DNA from 3 places in the Paenibacillus suaedae genome. Region 2 is predicted to be linked to each of the others. Evidence: riboswitches for the same ligand, from Rfam matches in the RefSeq annotation. Region 2 holds a riboswitch; each other region holds the start of a gene.
What was found. Region 2 has a riboswitch for thiamine pyrophosphate ahead of RQP50_RS19660 (hypothetical protein). Riboswitches for the same ligand answer to the same signal wherever they lie in the genome.
Positions count from the first base shown of each region.

Region 1: it holds a riboswitch for thiamine pyrophosphate, as region 2 does, so the genes downstream of both, RQP50_RS04475 (YkoF family thiamine/hydroxymethylpyrimidine-binding protein) here and RQP50_RS19660 (hypothetical protein) in region 2, are expected to answer to the same signal.
Region 3: it holds a riboswitch for thiamine pyrophosphate, as region 2 does, so the genes downstream of both, RQP50_RS22300 (ECF transporter S component) here and RQP50_RS19660 (hypothetical protein) in region 2, are expected to answer to the same signal.

Region 1 is NZ_JAVYAA010000001.1:1,010,377-1,017,236, forward strand. Features, by position in the region: gene nrdR (transcriptional regulator NrdR) at 1-315, shown strand, start outside; gene RQP50_RS04455 (hypothetical protein) at 547-834, opposite strand; gene RQP50_RS04460 (energy-coupling factor transporter transmembrane component T family protein) at 922-1,707, opposite strand; gene RQP50_RS04465 (ABC transporter ATP-binding protein) at 1,694-3,571, opposite strand; gene RQP50_RS04470 (ECF transporter S component) at 3,573-4,148, opposite strand; gene RQP50_RS04475 (YkoF family thiamine/hydroxymethylpyrimidine-binding protein) at 4,234-4,827, opposite strand; TPP riboswitch at 4,973-5,079, opposite strand; gene RQP50_RS04480 (HAMP domain-containing sensor histidine kinase) at 5,274-6,656, opposite strand; gene RQP50_RS04485 (response regulator transcription factor) at 6,640-6,860, opposite strand, start outside.
Region 2 is NZ_JAVYAA010000005.1:26,249-33,108, reverse strand. Features, by position in the region: gene RQP50_RS19675 (sensor histidine kinase) at 1-85, opposite strand, end outside; gene RQP50_RS19670 (response regulator transcription factor) at 89-838, opposite strand; gene RQP50_RS19665 (stalk domain-containing protein) at 942-2,354, shown strand; TPP riboswitch at 2,667-2,780, shown strand; gene RQP50_RS19660 (hypothetical protein) at 2,977-3,177, shown strand; gene RQP50_RS19655 (ABC transporter substrate-binding protein) at 3,147-4,205, shown strand; gene RQP50_RS19650 (thiamine-binding protein) at 4,353-4,646, shown strand; gene RQP50_RS19645 (ABC transporter permease) at 4,643-5,410, shown strand; gene RQP50_RS19640 (ABC transporter ATP-binding protein) at 5,428-6,282, shown strand; gene RQP50_RS19635 (MDR family MFS transporter) at 6,549-6,860, shown strand, end outside.
Region 3 is NZ_JAVYAA010000006.1:204,379-211,238, reverse strand. Features, by position in the region: gene RQP50_RS22315 (DMT family transporter) at 1-37, shown strand, start outside; gene RQP50_RS22310 (energy-coupling factor transporter transmembrane component T family protein) at 261-1,049, opposite strand; gene RQP50_RS22305 (ABC transporter ATP-binding protein) at 1,046-2,629, opposite strand; gene RQP50_RS22300 (ECF transporter S component) at 2,694-3,290, opposite strand; TPP riboswitch at 3,380-3,493, opposite strand; gene RQP50_RS22295 (MFS transporter) at 3,717-5,135, opposite strand; gene RQP50_RS22290 (response regulator transcription factor) at 5,375-6,028, shown strand; gene RQP50_RS22285 (sensor histidine kinase) at 6,021-6,860, shown strand, end outside.

The sequences.
Region 1 (6,860 bases), on a different contig from region 2:
GGAAGCAGGGAAGAGTTCAGTAGGGATAAGATGCTGCGCGGACTTATTCGTGCCTGTGAGAAGCGTCCCGTATCTGTGGAACGGCTGGAGATGATTGCTTCGGAGGTCGAGAAGCAGCTGCGCGATACCGCCCATGCGGAGGTAGACAGCCGTGTCATCGGTGATTTCGTCATGGAGCAGCTCTATCCAGTAGATGAAGTTGCTTATGTGCGGTTCGCATCGGTCTATCGTCAGTTCAAGGATATCAGCATGTTTATGAAGGAACTGAATCATCTTCTGTCGAAGAACGCCCTTGGCGAACACTCAGATAAATAGTTTAAACAAGCTCGGAAAACCCCTCAAGCAGTAAACTGTTTGAGGGGTTCTTTGTATTTTATCGAGCAATCAAGTGTGGATTGATGGATAGGTGCAGATCTACATTGCAGACGACTTTCCATCGTAGCGGGCATTTTCCCCGATTTGAGGAGCCAGAGCGCTATCTTGATATTGTTAGTGAGTTTTTCGTGCAAATAAAAACTCCCTCAAACATTTGAGGGAGAATAGACGTTAAAAAATAATTCTTCTACGGGTGTCAAGCAGCACGATAGCAAGGAGATCGAAGAGCACCAACGGCAAGATGAAAGGGAAAAATGAAGTGTGTACTTTTCCCGCATGCTTTACGGAGTTGACCTTTAAGTACACTCTCTTTTTATCTACTTTCACGATGGTGCCTGTATATACGTTACCGTTTTTGGCCTTTATCTTAACGAATTTTTTCAAGTACTTTACACTTTTGGAGTAATGAGGGGATAACGTCTTAGACGTGATCTTCTTAGGCGTGATTTTTTTAGGCATAGAAAGACCTCCTTTTCGCATAATAGCGGAACACACAATGTGCTTAGATATGTTATGCACGATGTACGAAAAGGGTGTCATAATGTGTCACAATTGTCCCTGATACCATTGTACGAACCCGAGTTTCCAGGATACGTAGTAGCATAATGCGATTCCGCCTAGCAGAAGGAAAAGCAAGATCCAATCCTTCCAGGTGACTCGAAGCTTCACATAATAAGTTCTTCCACGTCGGCCTGTGAATCCCTTCGATATCATGGCGGCAGCTACACGCTCCGACTTGCGAATAGCTGAAGCGAGCAGTGGAATCGCATAACGTTTCCATGCCCGCAGCTTGCTCTTCCAGCCGTGCTCCCGTTCTATGCCTCGCATGCGGTGCGCATCCTGTATGATGCGCAGTTCTTCCTTGAAGAAGGGGAGGAAGCGATAGCCTGCCAGAATGCCGTATGCCCATTTGGGCGGCAGCTTGCACTGCTGCATCAGGCTCAGCATGAATCGCACAGGATCTGTCGTCAAGATGAAGATGAGCGACAAGGCGGAGAAGATAAGCACTCTTAGTCCGAGTGAGATTGCCTGCTGGAACGTGGCCTCCGTAATGATGAACGACCCCCACTGCCATAGAATGGCACTTGAAGCGGGATCGGCAGAACGCGGGAAGACGAGGGCCGTCCACACGTAGCCGATGCCCATAATGAGGAAGGGGCAGAAGCTAAGCAGCCATTTACGCCATGATATGTTCCCCAATAGGAATGTAAATAGAACGATGTAGACAAGGGCTGCAAGCGGTGTAACCGGATCGAACGTCAACGACAGCATTATAACCGCTATAATGATCGCAAGCCCCTTAATGCTTGGATTCCAATCACGGAGTATCAGGATGATCTCCTCCTTCGATACCTGACGTCTGTGCAAGTAGGCGAGATGCCACCGCGAAGTTCATCGGCATACGCAGATGACACTTCTCCACGAGCTCAGGGTGCTCACTCCACAGCTTGGAAGGGCTGCCGTCAAACCGTATGCAACCTTCATCTAGCACAATAATTCGGTCGGCATAGGTCTGAACCCACTCCATATCATGCGTGATCATCAGGACAGTAGCGCCTGCTTGGGTTCGTGCTTGCAGGGTGTCCATCAGCTGCTTGGATGTATAAGCGTCTTGTCCATATGTCGGCTCATCGCATAACAATAGCTGTTGGCTGTCGGTAAGAACGGAAGCGACACTAAGTCTTCGCTTCTGTCCTTGGCTGATGGAGAAGGGATTGGCATTGGCAACCTTGTTCAAGCGGAAGCGTGTCAAGGCTTCTCCGACATGCTGCTGTACTTCTTCTTCGCTCAGAAGCTGCAAGCGCATCCCGAATGCAAGTTCATCGAACACGGTATCAGTAATGAACTGATGCTCTGGATTCTGGAATACATATCCGATGAAGGCTCTCAGCTCCCGCTCCGCATATCGATGAAGAGGCATGCCATTCAGAATGATTTGACCTTCATCCGGCTGTGTCAATCCAGACAAGAGGGAGGCGAGGGTAGACTTCCCAGCTCCGTTTGGGCCGACAAGTGCTACCCATTCCCCTGCATGCAGAGTAAGGGACACGTGATCAAGGATTACTCTTCCTTTACGCCGATAGACAAGGTCGTGCGCTTGCAGGACTTCCTCAGGCTTTCGTGGGGAATCGTTAGATTGAGCTGATGTTAGGATGCGCATTGCATCCTGCTGTACGCATTCAGGCAGCGACAGCAGCAGCTTCAAGAGATCTTCGTCTGTGAGTGCAGGGTCTGCGGCTGTGAGACGCTGACGAACGAACTGATCATCATAATTGCTGAAATCGCAAATATTGCTACTATCGTCATCGTTGTTGCTATCGCTACTGTTGCTGTGATTAAACCACTCACGGATGAATTGCTGCAGTTCCAGCGCTTGCGGAAGCCAGATACCGCGTGACTTGGCTTCAGCTGCATGATGCTTGAAGTAGGAGACAGGAAGACCGTCAAAGACGAGGGCTCCAGCCTCATCCATCACGAGCAGGCGATCCGTCATGCCGATCCAATCGTCCAATTGATGCTCAATGATAAGCAGAGCCATCCCTTCCTTGCGTGCCAGTTCTGAAATGAGTACAGCAAATTGATGTCTTGTACACGGATCGAGATTCGATGTAGGCTCATCCAACACAAGCATGTGCACGCGAAGGGCTAGAGCGCAGGCAAGAGCCAGCTTCTGTTTCATGCCTCCTGACAGCTCGTGGATATACGCATGTCGCCATCCGAGCAATCCTACCTTTTCTAATACCTCTTGAATCATGGATTCCATCTCAGTTCGAGGGCAATCCCGATTTTCTAGGCAAAAGGCTATTTCTTCTTCTACACGCAGCATACAGAACTGACTTTCGAAATCTTGAAATACAATTCCGATATGCTGGGCCGCTTCACCGGAATCGTACTGTTCGATTGGCTTGCCATACAGATGGACACTGCCTTCAACGAGACTGTCTATTGCATGTGGATACAGCCCGGTAAGGCAAAAGGCTAGCGAGCTCTTGCCGCAGCCGCTTGGGCCTAGCAGCAGAACGGTTTCCCCCTCATGCAGGGTGACATTGATGTTGGATAAGACAGGCTCGCCTTCGGTCTCGAAGGCGAGTGTCAGATCAGTGGCTTCCAGTGTAATAAGAGTTCCATGCTCGACGTCACGTTGTATATTCAATTGTGCTGGGTACTTGGGAATGAGAAGCGCTGGGCTTGCCATGTTATCGTTGCCCCTTTGCAATTGGGAAGCTTCTCAGAACTCCTGTATTGGCCAAGGCGTCCGCAATCCATTTGCCAAGCAGACCTGAGATGAGTGCGCCACTTATACAGCGAACGACGAACATCGCGATGATGAGACCAACAGAGTAGGCCGCATAACCGCTGCGGAAATACCCCCACGCGAAGCTGAATACAGCGGAGCCCACCCCAGCCAGCATGAGCACTTTGGTTGAATAATTCCGATATCTTGTAGCGGCAAATACGGCTTCGGCGCCTAAACCTTGAATAAGGGCGGATACAATCAAAATAGGTCCTACGGCGTTGCCGATTAATACCTCAACCAATCCAGCGACTGTCTCTGAAATGACGGCAGCCCCCGGTTTGCGGATGATATAGGTGGCGATGATCGATACGATAAACCAAATGCCGAAGATGACTTCATATCCCATCGGCCCCATAAAGCCAACAAGCACATTGCCTATTTGCAAGAAGAGCAGATAAATGACGGCAAACACAACAGATAATGAACTGAGAACGACGATATCTCGTAATTTCCATTGGCTGTTTCGCGAATTCATGAACATTCCTCTTTTCTTAAAACGATGATCGGATGAGTCCGTTGGGTTTGTAGCTTGCATTTTTGAATTTCTTTTTCTTCAGCTGCTACCTTGTGGAAGGGCTGTTGGCTGACATCGTAGTTGTCATCACCACATGGGACTTGTCTGATTTTCTCGCCCGATTAAACGCGTTCTCAAGTGTAGCAAATACTCGCTGTGCATCTCCTTCTAAGCGGCTTGCATAATGAGCGCTCTCATCGAAAGTGCCTTCTTCCTTAGCAAGGCCAATGATCTCATAGATCGTATCCATGTAATCTGCTGTTCCGAGCGGGTAGAGAGCAAAATGAGCAGCGATCTTGAGAGGAATCGCTTGATATCGTTCCGCATTCATTCGAATTTCGTCCGTACTCATGAAGGCATCTCCTTGTGTGTCGCCCGGACAGCCAACAGAGAACGTAGCATTCAGCACAACATGTTCTCCACTTGCCGCGCTATGTAAATAGATAGACTGTACGACATCGAATACATGTTCACTGCGCCCACGAACCCAGGTGCTGACATCATCGGTATGGCACCATACCTTAGACATATCTGTGTCTCGCAACGCTCCTAAAATAAGTTCAACGAAGCGATCGCTCATCGGATAGATGGAAAAGCGACAACCAACGATGCGGCTCGTGCCGCAAGATAACTGACTCATAACTTATATCCTCCCAGACGAATCAAATTGTGGCCAGCAGACAACAAAAAAACTGCACCGTGAGTCGGTGCAGTTGCGCTTGAGGATACAAGGGTATGACATGGCTTCATGCAATGACGAACATGACGAAGCCGCAGCTTATATCAATCAGTCGACTACACTTCCCCACGCTAGTATTATCTAGTTCGGGTTATAAGGGTTAACAGCGTTGCCGCTGTCTCTCAGCTTGTTACAGCACCCCTAGTGTTCGAATTCACTATGCAGTTGTTCCATTGTTCATATGCTTGACAGCTTTCATTATACACGGGATGATCCGTTTGTAAAGGGTGCAATACCAAAAGGGATACTTCAAACTGGAGCTTAATATTGCAATGGGCTAGATCCGGGCATACAAACGATCCGTGGTATCGCAGTCTGAAGGTGATACCCGACATCGTGAAGGGACTCTAGTCCTCCGTAATAGTCAACGTGATTTGAAACAAGGTATGGTAACACTGATCCTGCGTTAATTCAATCGTGCCATCATGGAGCGTTATGATTTTTTTGCAAATGGCGAGACCTAATCCTGTACTGTCTTTAATCGGGCCGTCGCCACGGATGAATTCTTCGAAAATATGTTCCTTGATCGGCTCCTGAACGCCAATTCCGTCGTCTCCGATCCACAGTATAACGTTTCCTTCTTGTCGTGCACATGAGACATAGAGCACCGTTCCCGCTGGATTATATCGCAGTGTATTGCTAATTAAGTTGGTGATGACGCGACTCATATGAATCTTGTCCATCTTGACATAGAGCGGCTCTTCCGGGATATGTGCTTCAAGCTCAAATCCCTTCTCTTCTATTTCCGGATAAAATTCCGCCACGAGCTGCTGGAACCATTTCGTAATGTTCACTTTCTCTTTGCTCAATTCCGTATGCTTGTCATCCAGCTTCGCCAGTTCAAATAGGTCTTTAATCAAATTGGCCATATAAGCTGACTTATCGTAAATGTATTGAATATATTTGCGGGTATCTTTGTCTTCCAATGCCTGATTGTCCAACAGGAGCTGCGAATAACCGTAAATCGAAGTAATCGGCGTCTTCAAATCATGCGATAGATGCAGCAGCATGTTTCGCTTATTGTTCTCGGCAGCTTCCTTCTCGGCAGAAGTACGCTGCAGACGTTCAGCCATGCCGTTAAACGCCTCTTGTATTTCCGCGAATTCCTGTTCGGCTGAGTAATGAAGCCGCTTCGTGTAATTGAAGTGCTCCATCTCTTTGATGCCTTCCAAGATTTGCCGCAGCGGCTTTTTCACTTGTCTAACCGAATAGCGGGCGTAAAAGTAAAGCAGGATAAACAATAAAATAGCTAATAATGCAGCAAAGATCGTTGTCGCAGTTGATAATTTCAACAAGCGTTCAGGAATTTTCCACAGCAATACATAAGATTCGCCGTTCGGCCCTTTTGCTTGATAAGCATGATAGGAGATTGCATCATCGTTTCGCTCTACATCCATTTTGGCATACATTTGGCCGTCTTCGTAATGCTTGATGTTGTCCTCTTTGTTTCCTTTGACAAAAATGATTTCGCCTGACTCATTCACGATTTCGAACCAGCCGCCATACTTGTTCAGCAAATGCGCACTGATGTTATGGAAAGGGTACCGATAAATATCCGTTCCATTAATTTGAGCAACGACCAGTTCATCGATATAACGCCTCATAAATAGGTTCGTGCTTAGGAGAGCTACAATGATCGCTGCGATCATCAGGACGCAGATCACTGCATAATTTCGAAAAAATACCCGTTTTAAGGGACGTCGACCGGAGAGGTTATTTGCTTTTTTCAAAACGGTAGCCTAACCCCCTAATCGTAATGAGATGAACAGGCTTTCTCGGATTATCCTCAATTTTCTCGCGGATTTTGCTTATGTACACCATAATTAAATTTTCGTCTCCGATGTATTCCTCGCCCCATACTTGCTCGTAAATATGGGCTTTGGTTAATACTCTGCCAGCCTCTCTCATAAGGAGCTCCACAATCTTGAACTCGT
Region 2 (6,860 bases):
TAAATCCGATGCTGATTCCGGCTACAAGCAAAATTAAAACTATCGCGTTAATCGCAAGGAGCTTGTAAATGAGTTTGATTTTCACCGTTTACCCTTCCTTTAACCGGTAGCCGATGCTCCGGACGGTTTCAATGAGATCGAATCCGGGATCAGTATCACGGATCTTTTGCCGGATATTGCCGATATGCACATCCACGATACGGTCGACAACATCTTTATCGCCCAGCGGATACAGCACGTTCAGCAAATGCTCGCGGGTACAGACTTTCCCTTGCATTTTGAGCAAGGTGATGACAATTTGAGCTTCCTGGTACGTGAATTGCAGGGGTGCTTTCTTCCAATAAAACCGATGGCTTTCGGATTCGTATAACAAATTCGCGTTATTGTTCAAAATGAGCCCCGAAGCTTTCCGCTCCGACGTACGCATCCGGCGTAGAATTGCCTGCATCCGGGCGACGAGTTCTCGCGGACTGAACGGTTTGCACAAGTAATCGTCGGCTCCACGTTCTAAACCCCGGATTTTGTCCTCTTCCTCGATTTTAGCCGTAAGCATGACGATAGGCGCGCTGCTGATTTTGCGCATTTCCCAGCATGCCGTAGTACCGTCCATGAAAGGCATCATAATATCCAGAATGATGAAAGATGGAGCCTCAGTTTTCACCAGTTCAACAGCTCGCTGCCCATCGCTCGCGGCAAGCACTCGGCAGTTCAGTGCCCCAAAGTATTCCTGCAAAAACGAGACGAGCGAAGCATCATCGTCCGCAATCAGAATAGGACCTTCAAGCTGCAGCTTATCCATCGGAACGTTCACCTCCACGGCTATCATTTTATCAGACATGATGCTCTCGTGTTCTTTATATGATCTTTACAATTCTCCGTTACATTGGTCAAGAGCCCCGTCTTACGTTGGCTCAAAACCTTTTCAGAGAGGCGATGAGTGAATGATGGTAAACAAAATGATAAAACCTGTACTTTTTGCCGGAATGGTACTTTCCGTTATTCAACCGGCGATTATTTTGGCTGCTGATAACAATTTGGCTTCGATCTCGGCTGCGGGAAACAACACCGCTGCGGCAATCCGCCCCTTTGACGGCGAGATTATCAATAACTCACTGGCCGTAAGTCCCGACGAGCAAACTGCGGTTGTCTCGGATAGTCGTCAGCCATGGATTCGAGTCTATGATCTTGCCCAAGGAACTTTGCGTAAGGAGATCCGCGGCTTTGTTACACCAAGAAACATTATGTTCATTAACGGCGGTTTGCAGTTTGTCGTTTCGGATAGCACACTGGGCACCCTGCGATTTTACAACACGGAAGACCTGGCATTGAAGGATGAGGTTGCAGTGGGTCAAGGCGCATTTGGAACTGATGTCACCGCGGACGGAAATACCATGTATGTCAACAATGAAGCCAAAAGTACAGTAACGGTTGTGGATCTCGGGCAGCATAAGACGACCGCTGTCATTCCGGGATTCTCCCAACCCCGTCAAGGGATAAAAGTATCTCCCGACGGTCGTTATGTGTTTGTTACTAACTTCAAGGGAGACAAGGTATCGGTTGTGGATGTCAAAACCAATTCAATCATCCATGAGATCTCCGGATTTTCGAAGATTCGAGCGATTTCAATATCCGCCGATGGCTCTACCATGTATGCGGCAAACAGCGGGCGTAATAGTATTGCCATAGTGGACATCTCACAAGGCAAAATCATTGGCGAGGTAAAGGTTGGGCGCGATCCTTACGGCGCATCCCTTTCTCCTGATGGAAAGATCCTTTTTGCCAGCAACAAGCTGGATAACTCCATTAATATAATCAGCACCTCCGACAACAGCATCATCGGGAGTATAAAAGGATTTTTAGAGCCCCGGCAAGCGATCAGCTTCAGCAAGGATGGGAACTTTGCTTATGTCCTTAATCGCGATCTCTCCATTTCTCGAGTGGATGTGAAGGCTGGTATGATTCTTGATACTGTAAGCGATAAAGATGATATTTATTATGATGTCAAGGTCAATGTTAAAGGCAATCCGATTCAAAGTGAAGAGTATCCTTATTATAAATCCAAAGCCGACATCATTTATGTTCCTGTACGTTTCGTTACAGAGGCTTTGGGTGCAACAGTGGAATGGAATAATGATTTTCAAACCATTCAAATCAACTACAACGGCAAAATCAATTCAGTTAACGTGGGAGGTAAAACCGCATTGGCAGGTGATCAACAGATCCAACTCGATGGTCCGGTTGAAAAAAACGGGGAACGCACCTTTGTTCCGTTAAGCTTTATTTCGAAAGTCATGGGAGCCAGCGTAAAGTGGGATAATCCAAGCAGAACAGTAAATATTACGCCGGTTAAGTAATGATATAAAACGCTGCCTAGTCAATTGGTAGCCCTTGCATGAGCTTTGATTCTCTACGCCAAGAAATCAATGAGGTAATTATTTTGAGTTAAAATGGAAGATTGTCCCTTGTTTCACATGGAACTTTTTTCGACAGGAATCTAGTGAATATGAGCAATCTGCTGTCATAAAGCATACGAATAACGAAGTTGATGGGAGATATGAGCATTGCCCCAATGATCAGCGGACACTTTGCAATTTCTGTTTGTCACTGGACTTTCTGATGGATGAGGACTATAATTACCCGTGTAATAGGTAGCTTCGATAACTGCATATGCACGCTAGGGGTGCTGGAATTTGGCCGGCTGAGATTGTATCCCATTAAGATACCGACCCTTACACCTGATCTGGGTAATGCCAGCGTAGGAAAGACGTTGAACCGCGTCATTATTGTTATAATTAGGTTGCTTGCTTATTCGTCATGCTCTGCATGAATGTGCGCTGCTTTGGGCAGAATGGACATGATTGCAGTACGGATGAACGAATGCCGGATGACCTTATTGACGTGATTCATCGTATGATGCACATTCGCATATACGCGTAGAACGGCACACAAAGCGTCCCAGAGGGGGCGCTTTTTTTTGTGGATCTGAATCGTGTTGCAGGACGGCGGGACGGGAACTTGCTCATCCACACATATACGATCGAGCGGATCGTCCAACTGGTGAACGCGGCAGGCGTTATCGAAGCACTTTCTAATTTCATGATCGGCTCTCCACTAGTGAGGGAAGGAAGAAAAGGGGGATTCATCATATGCAACGGACACGCTTTACACGAGGGTTGATGCTGGCGCTCGTTATCATGATGACATTTGCGCTCGCTGCTTGCGGCGGCAAGGGTCAAGAAGCAGGACAAGGGAGTCAGGCAGAGGGGAACACGACTCAGGAGCAAGGAACTGATAAGTCGAAGGAGAAACGCGACATTAAGCTTGTGCTTGATTGGACGCCGAATACGAACCATACTGGCTTGTATGTCGCTAAGGAGAAGGGCTACTATGAGGAAGAAGGTCTGAATGTTGAGATATTGCAGCCGAGTACTGGCGCATCAGAGGCGATGATCGCATCGGGAGAAGCGCAATTCGGTGTTAGTGTTCAGGAAAGTATTACGATGGCTCGACAACAAAATGTTCCGATCGTGTCGATTGGTGCGATCATTCAGCATAATACATCAGGCTTTGCCGCGCCGAAGGACAAGAACATCAAGTCACCTAAGGACTTTGAAGGCAAAACGTATGGCGGCTGGGGCTCTCCGGTTGAGGAGATGATTATCCGCACGATTATGGAAAAGGACGGCGGCGACTATAGCAAGCTGAAGAGCGTCAACATGGGCAATGCCGATTACTTTACAGCTGTGAAGAAGGATATTGATTTCGCGTGGATCTTTTACGCTTGGACAGGTATTGAAGCAGAGCTTCGCGGTGAGCCGATTGATATGCTGTACGTCAATCAATATGCGAAGGAACTCGATTATTATACGCCGGTTCTTTCGACAAGCGAGAAGCTGATCAAGGAAGATCCTGAATTGATTAAGGCATTCATGCGTGCTACGTCCAAGGGATATCAATATGCGATTGACAATCCAGAAGATGCAGCCAACCTGCTGCTTAAAGCGGTGCCGGATTTGAACAAAGACCTGGTTATCGCAAGCCAGAAATGGCTGAGTCCGAAGTATAAAGACGATGCACCTCGCTGGGGCGAGCAAAAGCGTGACGTATGGGCAAATTACATGAATTGGCTCGTGGAGAACAAATTAATGGATAAGAGCATCGATGTAGACAAGGCGTTTACGAATGACTTCTTGCCAGCTTCATAAGCCTGCACGGTTATAGGAATGGGCAATGGGCGCATATGCGCCCTTTTGCTGTATTTCGTTACAGGATGATCGTCACGAGATAATCGTTACTAAGTGATCATTCGAATGAACGTTATATCTGGATTGCGAAAGAGGAGGGGAAGCAAGATGGCGAACAGTTTAGTAAGTATTCAGATCGTTCCGAAGACGAAAAATGGGGAAGACGTAATTCCCTATGTAGATCGTGCAATCGAAGTCATTCAAGCATCGGGTGTGAAATATCAGGTAAATCCACTGGAGACAACGATGGAAGGCGAACTTAGCGAACTCTTCCGTATTATTGAGGATATGAACAAGGCCATGATTGAGATGGGAAGCAGCAATGTGTTATCGCAAGTGAAGATTGTGTATAAGCCTTCCGGCATTACGATGGATGAATTGACGGTGAAGTACCGGCCATGAGTGGACGTCGAATCGCGAAGATCGGTCCTCCGATCATTGCATTTATCATATTCCTTGCTATATGGCAGGCAGGAGTAATGGTGTCAGGCATTGAGAAATGGATGCTGCCCAGTCCGCTCGATATTGTACAAGAGGCCGTAAGCAATGGTGGCGGTCTGCTTATGCATACATGGGCTTCTGTTCAATTGACGCTCATTGGCTTCTGTGTAGGCACGGCTGTCGGCTTGCTGCTGGCTTGTGCGCTTCATCCGATGCCGTGGCTGAAGCGGGCGATCTATCCGCTTGTCATAGTCAGTCAGAATATCCCGACAATTGCGCTGCTGCCGCTGCTCATGATCTGGTTCGGCTTCGGTCTCATGCCGAAGATTGTCACCATTACGCTGGTATGCTTCTTCCCCGTATGCGTGGCTACCCTGGATGGTCTTGCCCAGACAGACCGCACGATGATGAATTATATGCGTATGGCGGGCGCGAGCCGGTCGCAGCTGTTCTGGAAGCTGGAGCTGCCCCATGCACTTCCATCTGTCTTCTCAGGCTTGAAAATAGCAGGGACGTATAGCGTGATGAGTGCGATTATTTCCGAGTGGCTCGGGACGGACAAAGGGATCGGCTACTACATGGTACTGCAAAAAGCAGCCTATCGCACGGATCGCATGTTCGTGGCAATCGCAGTTGTCATTCTATTGAGCTTGGCCATGTTCGGCCTCGTATGTGCATTGGAACGGCTGCTCATTCATTGGCGCCGTGACAATAAGCAGGGGTGAAGGGGGGAGCGTTAAAGATGATCACAACAAACGAACAACAGCCAGTTGCCCAGCGAGATGCTGATCATGTGCATCAGCATGAGGCAGTACAGAAGCAGGCCGCTCTTGAGCTGCGTGATGTCAGCATGTCATTTGACGGTCGAGCGGGACGGCTTCATGTGCTCGATCAAGTATCCATTACGGTGCAAGCAGGAGAGTTCGTCTCCATTATTGGCCCATCCGGATCGGGGAAGAGCACACTGTTCCATCTCATAGGCGGTCTGCTTCGTCCATCAGAAGGGGATATTCTCGTCCATGGGCAGAACGTGGTTGGTCAGACAGGCCATATCAGCTATATGCCGCAGCAGCCCGCGTTGTTCCCATGGAGAACGGTGGAGGACAATGTTATCCTCGCTCCAGAAATTGCAGGCAAGCCGAAGAAGGAGGCGCGGGAGGAAGCGCGCCGCTGGCTAAGCAATGTTGGATTGACGGGTTATGAACGCTCGTATCCGCATGAGCTGTCCGGTGGCATGCAGCAGCGTGTCGCCTTCCTACGCGCAATGATGAGCCCCCATGAGCTGATGCTGCTTGATGAGCCGTTCAGTGCACTTGACGCGCTAACACGCAGTGATATGCAGCGCTGGCTCATTGACCTGTGGGAACGCAATCGCCGCTCGGTGCTGTTCATTACACACAGCATTGAGGAAGCGCTGCTGTTGTCAGATACGATATATGTACTATCCAACCGCCCCGCGCAAGTGTTAGAGCGAGTTGCTGTCCCGTTCGCGCGGCCGCGAACGGAAGCGCTGGCTTCTGAGGCCGAGTTCGTCCGCATGAAGCGCGAACTGTCCGATCTGCTGCGTAGTATACAATCTTCATCTCCTATACGTTGAAGCGTGAAGCTGTCTCTTAATAAGAGGCAGCTTTTTTTGGGGAGAATATAGAGATGAGATGCAGCCCCTTCTAATCCCTTATTGTCTATCCATCTCAAATCTTATATATGTATCCTGCCCGCTGCCTGGAATGACCCGCTGTTCATTTTCTGGTGGAAAAAGTTAGAGGCAAAGATTATAATTAAATCTCGTTAGACATGGATAGCCGCAACTCTGTGCATTGCTGTATAGAGATGACGGTGTGTCCTGAGGAGGAATGAATTCAAATGATTACGAAAGAAAGCAATCTGCGGATGGTCGTTGCCGGCCTGCTGCTTGGTATCCTGATGGCAGCCATGGACAATACGATTGTTGCAACGGCGATGCCAACGATTGTAGGCGAGATGGGCGGCTTCAATTTGTACGTGTGGGTGACGTCAGCCTACATGGTAGCGACAATGGCAGGGATGCCGATTTTCGGAAAGCTGTCCGACATGTATGGCCGCAAGCGGTTCTATGTGTTTGGTTTGCTCGTCTTCTTGGTCGGCAGTGCGCTGTGCGGAACAGCGGACAGCATGATTCAGCTTGCAATTTACCGC
Region 3 (6,860 bases), on a different contig from region 2:
AGCTAGAACATCAATCATCGGTCAATCGGTGAAGTGACAGAAGATGATACGTGGTCATATACCGTAAATCGAAGGTAGATAATGAATATGCAACACTCTGAAGGGTTGCGATCAGCCAGCTTGGACAGCGTTCAACAAGACTATTGTCGAATCTTATCTCCCTGCTAGAGAAGAAAGAGAAGAAACTCTCCTTATTAGATCTGGGAGAGTTTCTTTGATGATAAAAATTAAATTACCTATCAGATTGTATCTAAAGCCAATTAGATGGTCGGGCCGGTGAACGGGAAGTGCAGTGCGGCCATATAGGCGAGCGTAATTAATCCAGCCATAAGCAGAGTGAACCATACATCGCGCCAATGGCAGCGTGTAATATAATAGTAGGTACGTGATCGGCCCATCTGGAACCGCTTCGCCTCCATTGCGACAGCAACTCGCTGTGCACGGCGAATGCTCTGTGCGAGCAGTGGCAGGGCGTACATGCGTAGACGCTCATATATCCCTTTAAATCCCTTGCTGTATTGAACGCCGCGGATTTGCAGGGCATGCGTGCGAACTCGGTAATCCTCCCAGATCGCAGGGAGCAGCCGCAAGGAGGCGATGAAGCTATAAGCATATTGCGGCGGAAGCCGGAATTGCTGCATCAGCGCATAGAATAACAATATTGGCTTCGTCGTGAAGGCGAATGTGATGCCGAGCATGCCGAAGCAAAGTGTCTTCACTCCGATGACAAGTCCACGGAGGAAGCTCTCCTCTGTGATGCGGATTATTCCCCATGACCACCATTCATGCTCCCCCTTGCCGAACAAGATCATCGTGGATGCCGTCGAGACGAACAGGAGAAGGAACGGTGTTGTCACGAACAGCAGCTTCTTCGTAGAGTGGCCGCTGCATAGAAACAACAGCAGTGTGTAGAAAGTTAGCTGATAACATGCAAAATCAAGCTCTCGGGTTAGCAGCGCAATAATGAGCAAAGCGAGAAAGACGAGAAGCTTGAGCGCAGGGTTAACCTGATGGAGCCATGTTTCAGATTTGGGAGCGAGCAGTTTCATTTCATCTGCACCTCCCGCATTGTCTGTCCACTTGGGGAAACTTCTTGTTCCATCAGTTGGCCTTTCTCAACATGCCATATCCGATCTGCAAAACGATCCACGATATTCATGTCATGTGTCACCATGACTATGGCGGTTCCTTCTGTCCGAAGCCGGTTCAACTTTTCCAATATAGCAAATGTATTTTTAGCGTCTTGCCCGAAGGTTGGCTCATCCAGGAGCAGGATCGGACGCTTACGCATCATCGCTGTGGCGACACTTAATCTGCGTTTCTGACCAAGTGACAAATGATACGGATGCCGATTCTGTCCGATATTCAGATCGAATGATTCCAAGACTTGTTCCACTCTATGTGCAATGTCCGATTCATTCCAGTTGTTTTGCCTAGGTTCATAAGCAAGCTCATCATAGATCGAATCCGTTAGAAACTGCATCTCAGGATTCTGAAATACGAAGGCGAGTTCGGCTGGAGGCTGCTTTCCCGTATTTCCGAATCGCGGGAACCATCGCTTGCGAGCCGGTGCTGGCAGCTCTTGACCCTCAATAAGATAAATGCCGCTAGTACGCAGAATTTGCATAAGAGACAACAATAGTGTGCTCTTGCCAGCCCCGTTCTCTCCAATAATCGTTATCCATTCACCCGGATAAATATCAACGCTCGGGACGGATATGCGACGAATCTCTTCATAGTATCCGCTAAAATCACGCAAAGAGAGCAGTGGCTGCAGGGCTTGCAGACGCGCGTAGATGTGCCCACCGTCCTGCTTGCAATGAGGCTGTTGAAATCCGTTCGCCGTTCGTTGCTGCGATATGGCTTGGTAGGCTTCTGAATGAATGTAGTCCTGCCATACACCTGGATACCATATGCCATACTCAATGAGCTTATCTTTATGGTGTAGAAATACGATCTGCGGTTCATCGTCCGCAATGATTCGTCCAGTGCTGTCGAATAATACCACACGATTGATAATGTCGATAACATGCTCGATTTTGTGCTCCACGATTAGAATGGTGGAGGAATCGGCAGCTTGTTTTACGGTGTCCCAGACTTGTTTCGTTCCTTCAGGATCAAGAAGCGCTGTAGGCTCATCGAGGAACAGCACCTCCGGTTCTAGCAGCAGGACGGACGCAAGTGCGAGCCGCTGCTTCATCCCTTGGGATAGCGTTTGGATTTCTGTATGCAGATTGTTGAACTGCAATCCCACTCGTTCAAGTATGCCTATCATGTATGCTGGCATTTGATCACGTGGGATTGAGAGATTTTCCAGTACAAAGGCGAGCTCTTCATCTACATATGGCATGCAGAACTGGCTGTCCGGATCTTGGAATACGTAGCCCCAGCTTGAAGGAAGCTTAATCTGATCGTATTTCATCGGCACTTCGATAGAGTGGGGCATAATTCCGCTTAATACTTGCAGCAATGTTGATTTGCCACAACCGCTTGGCCCGAGGAGCAGTACCTTCTCACCGGTAGAAATGTGGAAGGAGAGGTCCTTGAACAGCAAGGAATCCTCTCCTGGAAATGTTAGGCGCAAGCGGTCAACAAATGCAGACGAATTCGCATGAGATTCCTGTTGCATGTGTAACCACCTTATTCCGAATTTATGGCGTACGCACAAATTCTATCTATTCATATTATGCGTGCTATTGATTAAGTACCGCGTAATCCTCTTTGGACACAGGACGTATGGATTTGGTTACCCCTGTCGCTTCCAATGCACGAACGAGCAAGCCGGCAAATACGCCAGCGAAGATGAACGCACTAATGACACGAAGTCCATACTTCAAGACGAGCACCCATGTCTCGTAATCTGCATATCCATAACCGAGATCGATGATGAATGAGCCGACTGCGGACAGAATGCCAGCGATACCTGCGATGACGATGCTGTGCTTGCGGTATCCGGTCATGGTGAATGCCAATTCTGCCGCCAGACCTTGTACACAGCCATACACAATCGTCTCTAGTCCCCAAGCAGAGCCAAGAATAGCCGATAAATTAGCGGCAGCAAGACTTGCTAGGAAGCAGACGCCGGGCTTGCGAATGACCAGGTACGCGAATGGGCCAGCCATAAACCACATGCCATATGTTAATTGTCCTGCTTGTGGGAACAGCGGCTTCGCGAGACTGTAGACGCTCTCCCACATTTTGAAGATCACACCAAATACGACCCCGATCATCACGGTAATGAGAATATCCGTAAACTTTAATTTGTTGCTTCTCTGTTGTTCTGGCAACATAACCCTCTCCTTTGTTGTATAGCTTGCATACAAAAAACCGTCTGGCAACCAGACGGTAGAAGAGTCCTAGATCACAGCAGAGCATGATCACATGACAAATACAGATTCTCTACGCTGGCATTACCCAGATCAGATTAACGGTCAGTAGCGGTATACCTATCTACAATCTCAGCTTGATTCCTCAAGCCCCCGAATTTGTATGACTATGCAATTGCTCATATCATACAATATTCATGTTAGGTTGACAACGAAATGTTTACAAAAAACATAAAAATTACTAGAGAGATAGAAGCCAATGATTGCAATTGTTAGCTAGACAACATAAGAAAAGAGGAATAAGGAGATAAGGAGCGTGTTTAGGAGATTTGAAGAGGGGGGAATAGACAAAAATGAGGATCAGGAAGAAATCCTGATCCTCATGAATAGTTAATCGTGTGAAGCTGTAGAATGTCGTCTCAATGACAAGCTGTATACGATCCCTCCGCAAGCAAGAACTGCTATGAGCAGAATAATCAGGCCGCTGTATAAGGGGAATGAAGCAGCTTCATTGGCAACGGTAGGTGTCAGTGAAGTCAACAGCCACCCGTGTGTAAGCAGACCGCCGACTACAGCGATGCCGATGCCTTCAGCCATAAAGCATGCAAAGCTGAGCATGCTCATTCCTTCTCCTGCTTGGTCAGGTGCAAGTGATTCTGCAACGGAAGCAGAGATAACCGTCTTAATGAATGACAACCCTCCGAACACGAGCACGAGTGCGAACGTCATCAGCCATGGAGAATCATTCCCCCACGCAAGGAGCGTGACGAAACTAAATGTGACGAGACCTAATCCAGCGACAAAAACAAATGAAGTTCCTCTCTTATCAACGAGAGTTCCACCGAGTATGCCGAACAGAATGACGCTGAGTGTCCCTGGGAAAATGATCGCGCTGCCGATAACAGCGGTCGAGAGTTGATGTACATCCCGCATGAAGTAAGGAACCATGGAAATAAATCCAGCTACCGTTCCTAGCAAAATGGAACCAGCAAGCGTGCCGAGTACATATGGTCGATTAGCGAACAGGGATGGAGCAATAAATGGTTCGCGAATACGTCGGATGTGCAAGGCAAACCCAAGAACGAGAATCATACTGCAGACCAGATAGAACCAGACATATGTCGTAGTAAACAAGGTAAATAGAATAATGCCTGCTGACAAGAGGGCAATGCCGATGATATCTGTTCTCCCATTGCGAGAAGGCTCCTGCGGCAGTGCGGTCAAGAAGAAGGGGAGACTGACTATTGTCATTACCGGAATGATAAATAGGTAGGACCAATGCACATAATCTGCCAGTACACCGCCTACAGCTGGGCCAATCCCTTCACCAAGCGCTACCATAGAACCAATCATGCCAAACGCCTTGCCTCGATGCTGTTCTCCAACGTAGCGAGTGACCATAACCATGATGAGTCCGGGCACAGCCGAAGCCCCGGCACCTTGTATCAATCTGGCTGACAATACAGCTGAAAAGTAGTCATGGGCGAAGAAACCGAGCAACGAGCCACTACCATAGATGAGCACACCGATGAGCAGCGGCTTCTTAATGCCGTATTGGGATGACAGGGTGCCATAAATGATGGAGCCGAGCGCGAAGGTAATCATGAAGCATGTGTTGATCCAATTCGCAACGGACGGAGTGATACTGAAATCGTGTGCGATGTCGGGCAATGATACGTTGAACACAGTCTCATTCAACACACTGAAAAAAGCTAAAAAGCTTAACCATGCGATCGATTTCTTCACATTGGGAAAGGCATACACGGGTTGTTCTTGTTCTGCCGCCTCGATGCGGTTGTTATTGTTCATTTGTTCCACGAATAGGAATCCCCTTTCTCTTGCTAAAGGGGAATTGCGCAGTTTACAGGGGTGTTATGCGTTATCCCCGATCAATACCTGCCCCAGTTGATGTTACGCACTTCATCTTAACGCCTCCTCATTATTGTTGCTTCCAGTATAGCAGTGGGGTTTTCCTTATTCAATTAAAAATGCAATAATATAGAATGCACTCAACGCAAGACAGACAAGGGTAAGGAGATACAAAGTAGATGAATGTACTTATTGCAGACGATGAGCCGCATATGTTGAAAATTTTAGCGGCTTATTTTGATAAAGAGGGCTTTCGAACTTTTACGGCGGAGAACGGGCATCAAGCGCTTGAGATCTATTACAACCAACCGCTGGACTTGGCAGTGCTCGATTGGATGATGCCGCAGATGAGCGGGATTGAGTTGTGTCGAGAAATCAAATCGAATTCGAAGTTAAAGGTGCTCATGCTAACGGCCAAGGGAGAGCATGAAGATGAGCTGACAGCTCTTGATTCTGGAGCGGATGAGTATATGCGGAAGCCGTTCGATCCTCGGGTTTTGCTGGTGAGGGCGAAGAAGCTGCTGAACATGCAGGCACAATATCTATTCGGGGATATCCAGGTAGATATGGAAGGACAGAAGATTAGCAAGCGTGGAATTGATCTGCGAGTTACGAAGAAGGAATTTCAATTGATGAAGTTTTTTATTCTGAATAAGGGGCAGGTCTTAACGCGCAAAGCGCTGCTTGATCATGTATGGGGCTATGATTACTTCGGCGAGGAACGTACGGTAGATACGCATATACGCCGCTTGCGGGAGAAGATCGGCGAGGAGTGGATACGGACGCACCGTGGTATGGGCTACAGCTTCGAGCATCCGAATAGCCATGAATAAGCTTAGTCGCAAGCTGTTTGTGCAAATTGCACTTATTCTTGTCGTAGTGTTCGGACTCTCGTATTGTGTGAATACGTTCTTTATGCCGAATTATTTTGTCCATCAGAAGCGTGCTGCGTTGACGGAAGCGGTGGAGAGGTTGCTCAGCATAGAGTCGAAGCAGCTCCTTGAAGAAGTTCAGCGGGTGGCGGATGATTACCACTTCACAATCGTTCATACCCCCTACGACCATGACATTGACCGCTTGAATTGGACATTGCGTGAACAATTTACGCGGGAGCGGATTGCGATGAGCAAATTCTGGCTTACGGAAGAGAGCCTTGCAGAGCTAATGCGCGGTGGGATAGTTACGAAGTCGTATCAGCAGGAGAAGTTGAAGTCGAGCGTTCTCGTTACGTTTGTCATGAAAGAAGGAATGATTCTCGCTGTAGGCGAATCGGTGGCCAATTCAGGCGAGACGATACGTATCGTCAATCAGTTCAATTCGATTATTGCGGTAGGTGCGCTCACTCTAGCCCTCCTGCTCACTGCTTGGTTCTCCAAGCGAACGGTGAAGCCAATTGAGCAGCTTAAGAATACGGCGGAGGATATCGCCGAACGACGATACCGGACAGTGGACATCCGAACAGGAGATGAGATTGAGGAGCTTGCACACAGCATTAATACGATGAGTGATAAGCTGAAGCAAGCGCATCTGGAGCTGGAGGAGAAGAACCGGAACTTGCGTGTCCTTATTCGTGACATCTCACATGAACTGAAGACACCGCTTGCCGTGATCAAGGCATATTCCGCAGGGGTGAAGGATGGTCTGGATGACGGCACCTACATGGAT